Linked DNA regions of Roseivirga sp. BDSF3-8. The protein of the gene in region 2 binds, or shares a complex with, the protein of the main gene of each other region. Links are inferred from orthologs where the notes say so. Each region holds a gene or a part of one and is shown on either strand. Other genes may lie near its edges.

The links.
Region 1: the proteins of meaB (region 2) and scpA are in contact, whole or in part, in a crystal structure (PDB 8DPB), measured with the Methylorubrum extorquens proteins. The link is inferred for Roseivirga sp. BDSF3-8 from one-to-one orthologs. Residues at the interface, in SOR26638.1 of Methylorubrum extorquens: Arg20, Ala21, Ala24, Arg25, Thr28, Ser32, Arg33, Arg34, His37, Thr98, Gly99, Gly100, Ser101, Ile102, Leu103, Lys106, Thr107, Ala110, Ala113, Ile114, Asp115, Arg116, Ala118, Phe119, Ile120, Arg121, Pro122, Pro124; in SOR27001.1 of Methylorubrum extorquens: Glu577, Glu578, Asn579, Asp580, Gly581, Arg582, Arg583, Arg585, His596, Ala604, Ser605, Ala608, Asp609, Gly611, Phe612, Asp613, Val614, Asp615, Ile616, Gly617, Pro618, Leu619, Glu625, Arg628, Gln629, Val631, Glu632, Asn633, Asp634, Glu661.

What each region holds. Positions count from the first base shown.
Region 1 is NZ_JBGNFV010000001.1:3,737,024-3,740,922, forward strand. Bases 574-3,552 are described here. They hold scpA (methylmalonyl-CoA mutase), read right to left. Parts: upstream 3,149-3,552; coding sequence 998-3,148; downstream 574-997. Other genes in these bases: AB9P05_RS15855 (tetratricopeptide repeat protein), read left to right, coding at 574-930; AB9P05_RS15865 (methylmalonyl-CoA mutase family protein), read right to left, coding at 3,152-3,552. Outside these bases: more of AB9P05_RS15855, read left to right, coding at 1-573; more of AB9P05_RS15865, read right to left, coding at 3,553-3,899. UniProt on the Escherichia coli protein: Catalyzes the interconversion of succinyl-CoA and methylmalonyl-CoA. Could be part of a pathway that converts succinate to propionate.
Region 2 is NZ_JBGNFV010000001.1:1,028,433-1,032,157, forward strand. Bases 682-3,486 are described here. They hold meaB (methylmalonyl Co-A mutase-associated GTPase MeaB), read right to left. Parts: upstream 2,681-3,486; coding sequence 1,682-2,680; downstream 682-1,681. Other genes in these bases: AB9P05_RS04125 (exo-beta-N-acetylmuramidase NamZ domain-containing protein), read left to right, coding at 682-1,647; AB9P05_RS04135 (nuclear transport factor 2 family protein), read left to right, coding at 2,853-3,356. In the rest of the region: AB9P05_RS04120 (ABC transporter permease), read right to left, coding at 1-391; more of AB9P05_RS04125, read left to right, coding at 436-681. UniProt on the Escherichia coli protein: Binds and hydrolyzes GTP. Likely functions as a G-protein chaperone that assists AdoCbl cofactor delivery to the methylmalonyl-CoA mutase (MCM) ScpA and reactivation of the enzyme during catalysis.

The DNA of each region.
Region 1 (3,899 bases), 2.7 Mb from region 2 along the record:
CGTAAGGAAGAGAATGGTATTTTAATGTATCGTTCGGCGGTAAAACTTTACCAGGACGATAAATACGCTGAGGCGATACAGTATTTTGCAGATGCTCACGACGTTTTCCTGGAACTGAAAGCCCACGAAAGGCTCGTTACGGTACACTATACCACAGGACTCATGTTTCGGCGTCTGAAAATGTATGATCTGGCAGAGAGTCACTTTGCGGAAGCCTTCAAGCTTTATGACTATATTTCTGAGCAAAGCTTTAAACTCAAAATGGTAAGGACCAGAGCAAGGAATTATCTTGATGCAGGTAATTACAGTAAAAGTAAAGAATACCTGGATCGCGCTATTGAGTTAGCTGAAGGTATGGATGAGGAGAAAACAGGGCTTGGAGGACTTTACAATTCTATGAGTTACGCCCTTATCCTTCTCCAGGAGTATGACAAGGCAAAAAAGTACTTTGATAAAGGGGTAGAGATATCCCAGGAACTGGAAGATTACAGAACTGAGGGCAGGCTGTATCATAATCTGGCTTATATGTATTCAAAAACAGGAATGAAAGATAGTGCAGATCACTATTACGAGCTGGCCCTTGAGACAATTATGCCTACCGCCTCATCATTCTATCTCTCCCAGGCATATCGGGATCTCTCAGTATTCAAGTTATCCAATAAGGAATATGCTGAGGCAGAAACTTATGCTGAAAAGGGCTTGCTTCTAATGGGTAATATTGAATATGATGATAAGATAACCATGTTGGAAACGGCAATTACTGCCGAAACAGCCCAGCAGAAACACAGAGAAGCTTTTGACCATCAACAACAGCTATCCCTCTTAATGTCCTCGGACGAAACGGAGAAGTATGCAAATGAACTATCAAATGCCTATGAGTCTTTAGGAGAAAGGCTTACGCTGTCTAACAAGCTTTCGGAACTGCAATAACTACCAGATAACAAAAGCCCACTGACTCATTCAGTGGGGCTTTTGTTTTTCAAAACCTGAATAAAGCCTACTCCTCGCTGCTTACAGGCTCATCTTCCATAAGTCGGTTGAGTACTCGGATAGCAGCTTTTGAAATGATTGTACCAGGGCCAAATACTTCTGCCACACCTTTATCTTTCAATTCCTGGTAATCGCGCGAAGGGATTACACCCCCTGCTACAACCATGATGTCATCGCGGCCAAGCTCCCGGAGAGCTTCGATAAGCTGAGGCACCAGTGTTTTATGCCCTCCTGCCAAACTGGATGCCCCTACAATATGCACATCATTTTCAGCTGCCTGTCTTGCCACCTCTTCAGGGGTTTGAAAAAGTGGCCCTATGTCAACGTCAAAGCCCAGATCAGCAAAACTTGTGGCAATCACTTTTGCACCCCTGTCATGTCCGTCCTGTCCCATTTTAGCAACCATAATCCTGGGGCGGCGACCTTCTTCCCTGGAAAATCTGTCGGCAAGTTCCCGTGCTTCTTTAAAAGTGTCTTCTTCTTCAGCTTCGCGGGAGTACACACCTGATATGGATTTTATAACCGCCTTGTGGCGGCCAAACTCTTTTTCCATAGCTTCAGAAATCTCTCCCAGGCTGGCACGATTACGGGCTGCTTCTATGGCTAATTCAAGCAGATTTCCTTCTCCGGTACGCGCACAGGTGGTGATAGCCTCAAGTGATTCCTGAACCTTCTCATTGTTCCGGTCAGCCTTCATTTTATTGAGGCGTTCTATTTGTGACTTCCTTACCGCAGTATTATCCACTTCAAGAAGGTCGATACTTGTTTCTTCTTCAGTCTGGTAGCGGTTTACACCAACAATGACGTCTTTTGTACTGTCTATACGCGCCTGCTTTCTGGCGGCAGCCTCTTCGATACGCATTTTAGGCAGCCCGCTTTCTATAGCTTTAGCCATGCCGCCCATTTCCTCTACTTCCTGTATCAGATCCCAGGCCTTACGCATTATCTGGTCCGTGAGAAACTCAACATAGTATGACCCTCCCCAGGGGTCAACTGTACGTGTAATGCCTGTTTCTTCCTGCAGGTAAAGTTGAGTATTTCGGGCTATCCTTGCTGAGAAATCAGTAGGAAGCGCTATGGCTTCATCCAACGCATTAGTGTGAAGTGACTGGGTATTCCCCATCGCTGCCGCGAGGGCCTCCACACAAGTACGGGTAACGTTATTGAAAGGATCCTGCTCGGTCAGGCTCCAGCCTGATGTCTGGCTGTGAGCACGCAGGGCCATGCTTTTAGGGTTTTCCGGATTAAAAGGTTTTACCAGTCTGGCCCAAAGAATTCTGGCGGCCCGCATTTTGGCTATTTCCATGAAGTGATTCATGCCTACCGCCCAGAAAAAGGAAAGCCTGGGAGCAAATTCATCTACTTTAAGGCCCGCCTTTATACCCGTACGTAAATACTCCAGGCCATCCGCCAGTGTATATGCCAGCTCAATGTCTGCTGTGGCACCAGCTTCCTGCATATGGTATCCGCTAATGCTGATACTGTTAAATTTTGGCATGTGCCGGGATGTATAGGCAAAAATATCAGCAATGATACGTACACTCGGAGCCGGAGGGTATATATAGGTGTTACGCACCATAAACTCTTTGAAAATATCGTTCTGAATGGTGCCACTCAGCTGCTCAGGTTTTACACCCTGCTCCTCCGCTGCCACAATATAGAAGGCCATCACCGGAATGACCGCACCGTTCATCGTCATAGATACTGACATTTTATCAAGTGGGATGCGATCGAACAGGATCTTCATGTCAAGCACCGAATCCACAGCTACGCCCGCCTTTCCCACGTCGCCTACCACCCGTGCATGATCTGAATCATACCCGCGGTGAGTAGCCAGGTCAAACGCCACCGAAAGACCTTTCTGACCGGCGGCCAGGTTTCTTCTATAAAAGGCATTTGATTCTTCTGCGGTCGAAAACCCTGCATATTGGCGGATGGTCCATGGCCTCGTAACATACATAGTGCTGTAAGGGCCCCGCAGGTAGGGAGGAAGTCCTGATTGAAATCCAATATGCTCGGCAGGACTCAGGTGATCAGGCGTTATTATCGGGGGTACCTCTATTCCTTCGGCGGTTTTCCAGTCTGCTATAACATTTTTATGTTCAGGTTTTTTAGCTGAAACCCCTTCCCATTTGAAATTTTTGAAATCAGGTCTCATCGTCTAGTTGTTTTTTGATTTGGAAAGCACTTTCTCCTGTATTTGCTCCAGGATTTCTATGGCATTGCTTTTACGGTGTATCAGGTAATCGAAAAGCCCTGCATATCCCTCTTCGAGCGCTTCTGGTGGTCCGGCAAGTATAAGTAGTTTTCCCTTGCACCCAGACCTGAACTTTTCGGCCGCTTGGCGCGCATTATGTCTGTAATCCTCATCAGAGCCACAGAAAACAATGATGTCAGCCCGCTGCTGACCGGCTTTCTTTGCATTCTCTTTTACATTATCCACTATCATTTCATCCAGTGAGCCGAAGCCGGCACTGGCAAAAAAGCCAGTGGCAAAAGAGGCCCGGGCTTTGGCCATAGCTGTATTAGATAATAGAATAGGCTCAATATTCGGACGGTGTTCGCGTCCCATGCGCTTAACAAACTTCTCCGTTTTAAGCCTTAATTGCTCAAACGGCCAGGCTCCACGATAGGGAGTAAGTACCGGCCCTTCTTCGCCCGGAGTATACTTTTTTAGCTTGAGGGCATCGGGATCCAGGATCTCACTTGCATTGGCATATTGGTTGACCCCAACAAAGACATCCCGGCGGGAGGCAGTCTTAACTTTTCGGGCGTTAGCGCCTTTTTCTACCTGATCTTGTATATAGCCACTGTGGTAAGCTTTCACAAAGCCACCCAGCTCCTCCATTTCAAGAAATATTTTCCAGGCATTATTGGCAATATCGTCTGTCAGGCTCTCTATATAATAT
Region 2 (3,725 bases):
ATCGATTCATATCAAAGCTATGGCTGACCCCCTTTAGCAGCACACCGTATACATCCTCATCCGTCTTGAGCAAGCCTGCTTTGTTAGCAAACTCCTGCACATGGGTGACCTGGTAAAACTGGTCCGGGTTTTGATATATTGGAACATTGAGAGAGATGGGCTCTTCTTCGTATGAATTACCCATAGTATATTTGATGACCTGCAGGTGACCGCCCAGGGCAAAAACTTTTTCCCGGATAGTGTTCTGAAACCCATCCAGTATCATGATGGAGATAAGGACGGCGGCCAGGCCAAACCCAACGCTGGCTACGGCTACCTTGTGTATGGTGCGGGAAAACGAACCGTTTTCTGAGGAATTAAGTCGCTTGAAAATGAAGTAAGGGAATTGCAAAGCCTTTCCTGCCGTTAAATATTGAAGCTGCAAATTACGAAACTATGAGAAACTACCTTCTGCTGGTGATAATGTTTTTAGCGCTACTGCCAGTCACCGCCTGCGCAGCAAGTGACGACCGGCAAAAACAGGCTCGGCCCCCTGCAGAGGAATACCCGCAAGAAAAATCTATCATGACCGCTGCTGCCAGGCCAGAGGCTTATATCCCTCTTTTGGAAGGCAAAAATGTAGCGGTGATCGTAAATCAGACTTCTACCACCGGCGAACAGCACTTGGTGGACTTGCTACTGGAAAAAGGGGTGGCGCTAAAAAAGATCATGGTGCCTGAGCATGGCTTCCGCGGCACGGCTGATGCCGGTGAAAAGGTACAGGACGGGGTGGATCCGGCAACCGGGCTGCCTGTCATAAGCCTTTATGGAAGTAACAAAAAGCCGTCTGCGGATAAGCTGGCGGATATCGATGTGGTGGTTTTTGACCTGCAGGACGTGGGCGTACGCTTCTATACCTACATCAGCACCATGCACTACGCCCTGGAGGCCTGTGCCGAAAACGGCAAAAAACTGGTGGTGCTGGACAGGCCAAATCCTAACGGAATGTACATCGATGGCCCTATCCTGAAGGAAAAGTTCAGAAGCTTTGTGGGGATGCACCCTATTCCTGTGCTCCACGGACTTACAGTGGGTGAACTGGCCAGGATGATAAATGGTGAAGGCTGGCTGGCCGGGGGACTAACTTGCGAACTGGAGGTAGTTCCTGTAGTCAACTATTCACACGATATGTCGTATACGCTACCGGTGAAGCCCTCTCCCAACCTGCCTAATGACCTAAGCATTCAGTTGTATCCTTCCCTATGCTTCTTTGAAGGCACTCCCATCAGTGTAGCACGGGGCACGGTGTTCCCTTTTCAGGCAATAGGCTACCCTGAGCCATCATACGGAGTGTTTACCTTCACACCGAAAAGTATTCCCGGGATGGCTAAGAGCCCCAAGCTGGAGGGTAAAACTTGCTACGGAATTGATTTTCGCAATAGTGATGAGCAGCCGGAGGGTCTTGACCTAACCTACCTCATCGACTATCACAATAAATGGGAAGGCTCAAAACCTTTTTTCACTGATTTTTTCAACCTGCTGGCAGGTACGGATGTACTGGCGGAGCAAATCAAGCAGGGATTCAATGGGGAAGATATACGTATGAGCTGGCAGGAAGAGCTACAGGCATATAAGGAGATGCGTAAAAAGTATTTGCTATATAAGTAATGGGATCTGATAGCAGGCGCCTCTCCGGCCAGGGTCAATGATTGCGGTAGTGCCTCAGCAAGTCTCTGGCGGCCTTGCCAGGGCTGGTGTTGCCGGCCAGCACATCAGAGGTAATCCGGTCAATAGAGCCCTTTACCTGCTCGCTCGCATAAAAATCGACGATAAGCTGATGTTCGATCGCATCCTGCATCCATTGCAGTTGCTGATCTTTTCGCTTCTTATCAAAGAAGCCATTTTGATAAAGGGCCTTATGGTGCTTCTCTATCAGTTCCCATACTTCCGTAAGGCCCTGGCTTTTCATAGCAGAGCAGGTGAGTACCTTAGGGTACCATCCTGATTCATTAGTTGGGAACAGGTGCAGCGCATTCTGATATTCTTGTTTTGCCTTTTTAGCAGTCTTAAGGTTATCTCCATCCGCTTTGGTGATCACTATGCCATCGGCCATTTCCATAATACCCTTTTTAATGCCCTGCAGTTCATCCCCAGCACCGGCAAGCATAAGGAGCAGGAAGAAGTCGACCATGCCATGCACGGCAGTTTCAGACTGCCCAACCCCTACTGTTTCAATAAATATTATGTCAAAACCTGACGCTTCACAGAGAAGCATGGCTTCCCGGGTACGGCCTGCCACTCCACCCAATGTAGTGCCGGTAGAGGAGGGCCTGATAAATGCATTAGGGTCGTGGCTTAATTCCTCCATACGGGTCTTATCCCCCATGATGCTGCCCCCCGTTTTTCGGCTACTGGGGTCTATCGCTAACACAGCCACTTTGTGCTCATGGCCGGTAAGCAAGGTGCCAAAAGACTCAATGAAGGTGCTTTTGCCTACTCCCGGCACCCCGGTAATTCCTATACGAATGCTTTTGCCTGTTTCAGGCATGAGGCTGTCCAGCAGCTCTTCAGCCATCTCCCGGTCCTCAGTCAGGGTACTTTCTACCAGGGTAATGGCCCGGCCCAGTGTGATGCGGTCGCCATTTAGTATTCCCTCGCGGTACTCTTCAAGTGAAAGCCTGTTTTTTCTGCGTGCTGCCATAGTTTGGCTAAGGTAAAAAATCTATCGGTATTTGTGATCGAATCGGAAACGGTCGCTGACTGATTAAAACCTCCCCATGTTCTTTAGTCAAAGAATTACACCCTCTGTCAGGAATTACTGTGAAGACATTCCTTTCATTCCCTACTTTAGGTATCAAAGCAAAGACTAATCTATGAAATACCTGCTATTAACTGTATGCCTCCTGTTTTGTCTGTCTGCTAAGGCCCAAAACATGTCCCTGTCTCCGGCGGAGGTAGCTGAAAACTCTCTGAAGTCTCTGGAAGGCCTCAAAGGAGTGGAAAGAGATTGGGATAGTTTTCGTTCTTACTTCACGCCGGACGTCCGGATCAGTTTGCTTCGCAAGTCTACGGATGGAGAGGAAGAAGTACGTCACCTTACGCTTGAAGAGTTTATAGAAAAAGCGGGGGCTAACTACCTTAAAAACGGCTTTTACGAATACCCTGTTACTGATCCGGTAGTACATACCTACGGACAAACCGCGGTGGTATGGCAGCCGTACGCCATTAAGTTTAACATGGAAGGCGAAGAAATTATGCGTGGCATCAATATTTACCATCTGATACAGGTAAACGGGCAGTGGCGGATCACATTTCTTACCTGGGAGGCTCAAAATGAGACCATGCCTGTTACGGAATGGCGGGAAAGCCAGGAGTAATCATCAGCCGGCAGTCACTTATTTGAACATTGCTACGGAAGGCTCTTCACCCTTTCTGACCCAGCCCCGGTACATCCCGTCTGAATTAAAAGAAAGCACTGGCATACCTGTTTTATCTACTGCAATCAGGCCCCCTTCAGCCCCCATTTCCACCAGTTTGTGCTGCACCACTGCATCACAGGCCTGCTGTAGGGTAAGGCCTTTATATTCCATAAGGCTGGAAATATCATGAGCCACGAGCGCACGCAGGAAATACTCCCCATAACCCGTACAGCTCACAGCACATGTAGCATTATTTGCATAGGTGCCAGCCCCAATGACAGGGCTATCACCTATGCGGCCGTATTTCTTGTTAGTGAGGCCGCCTGT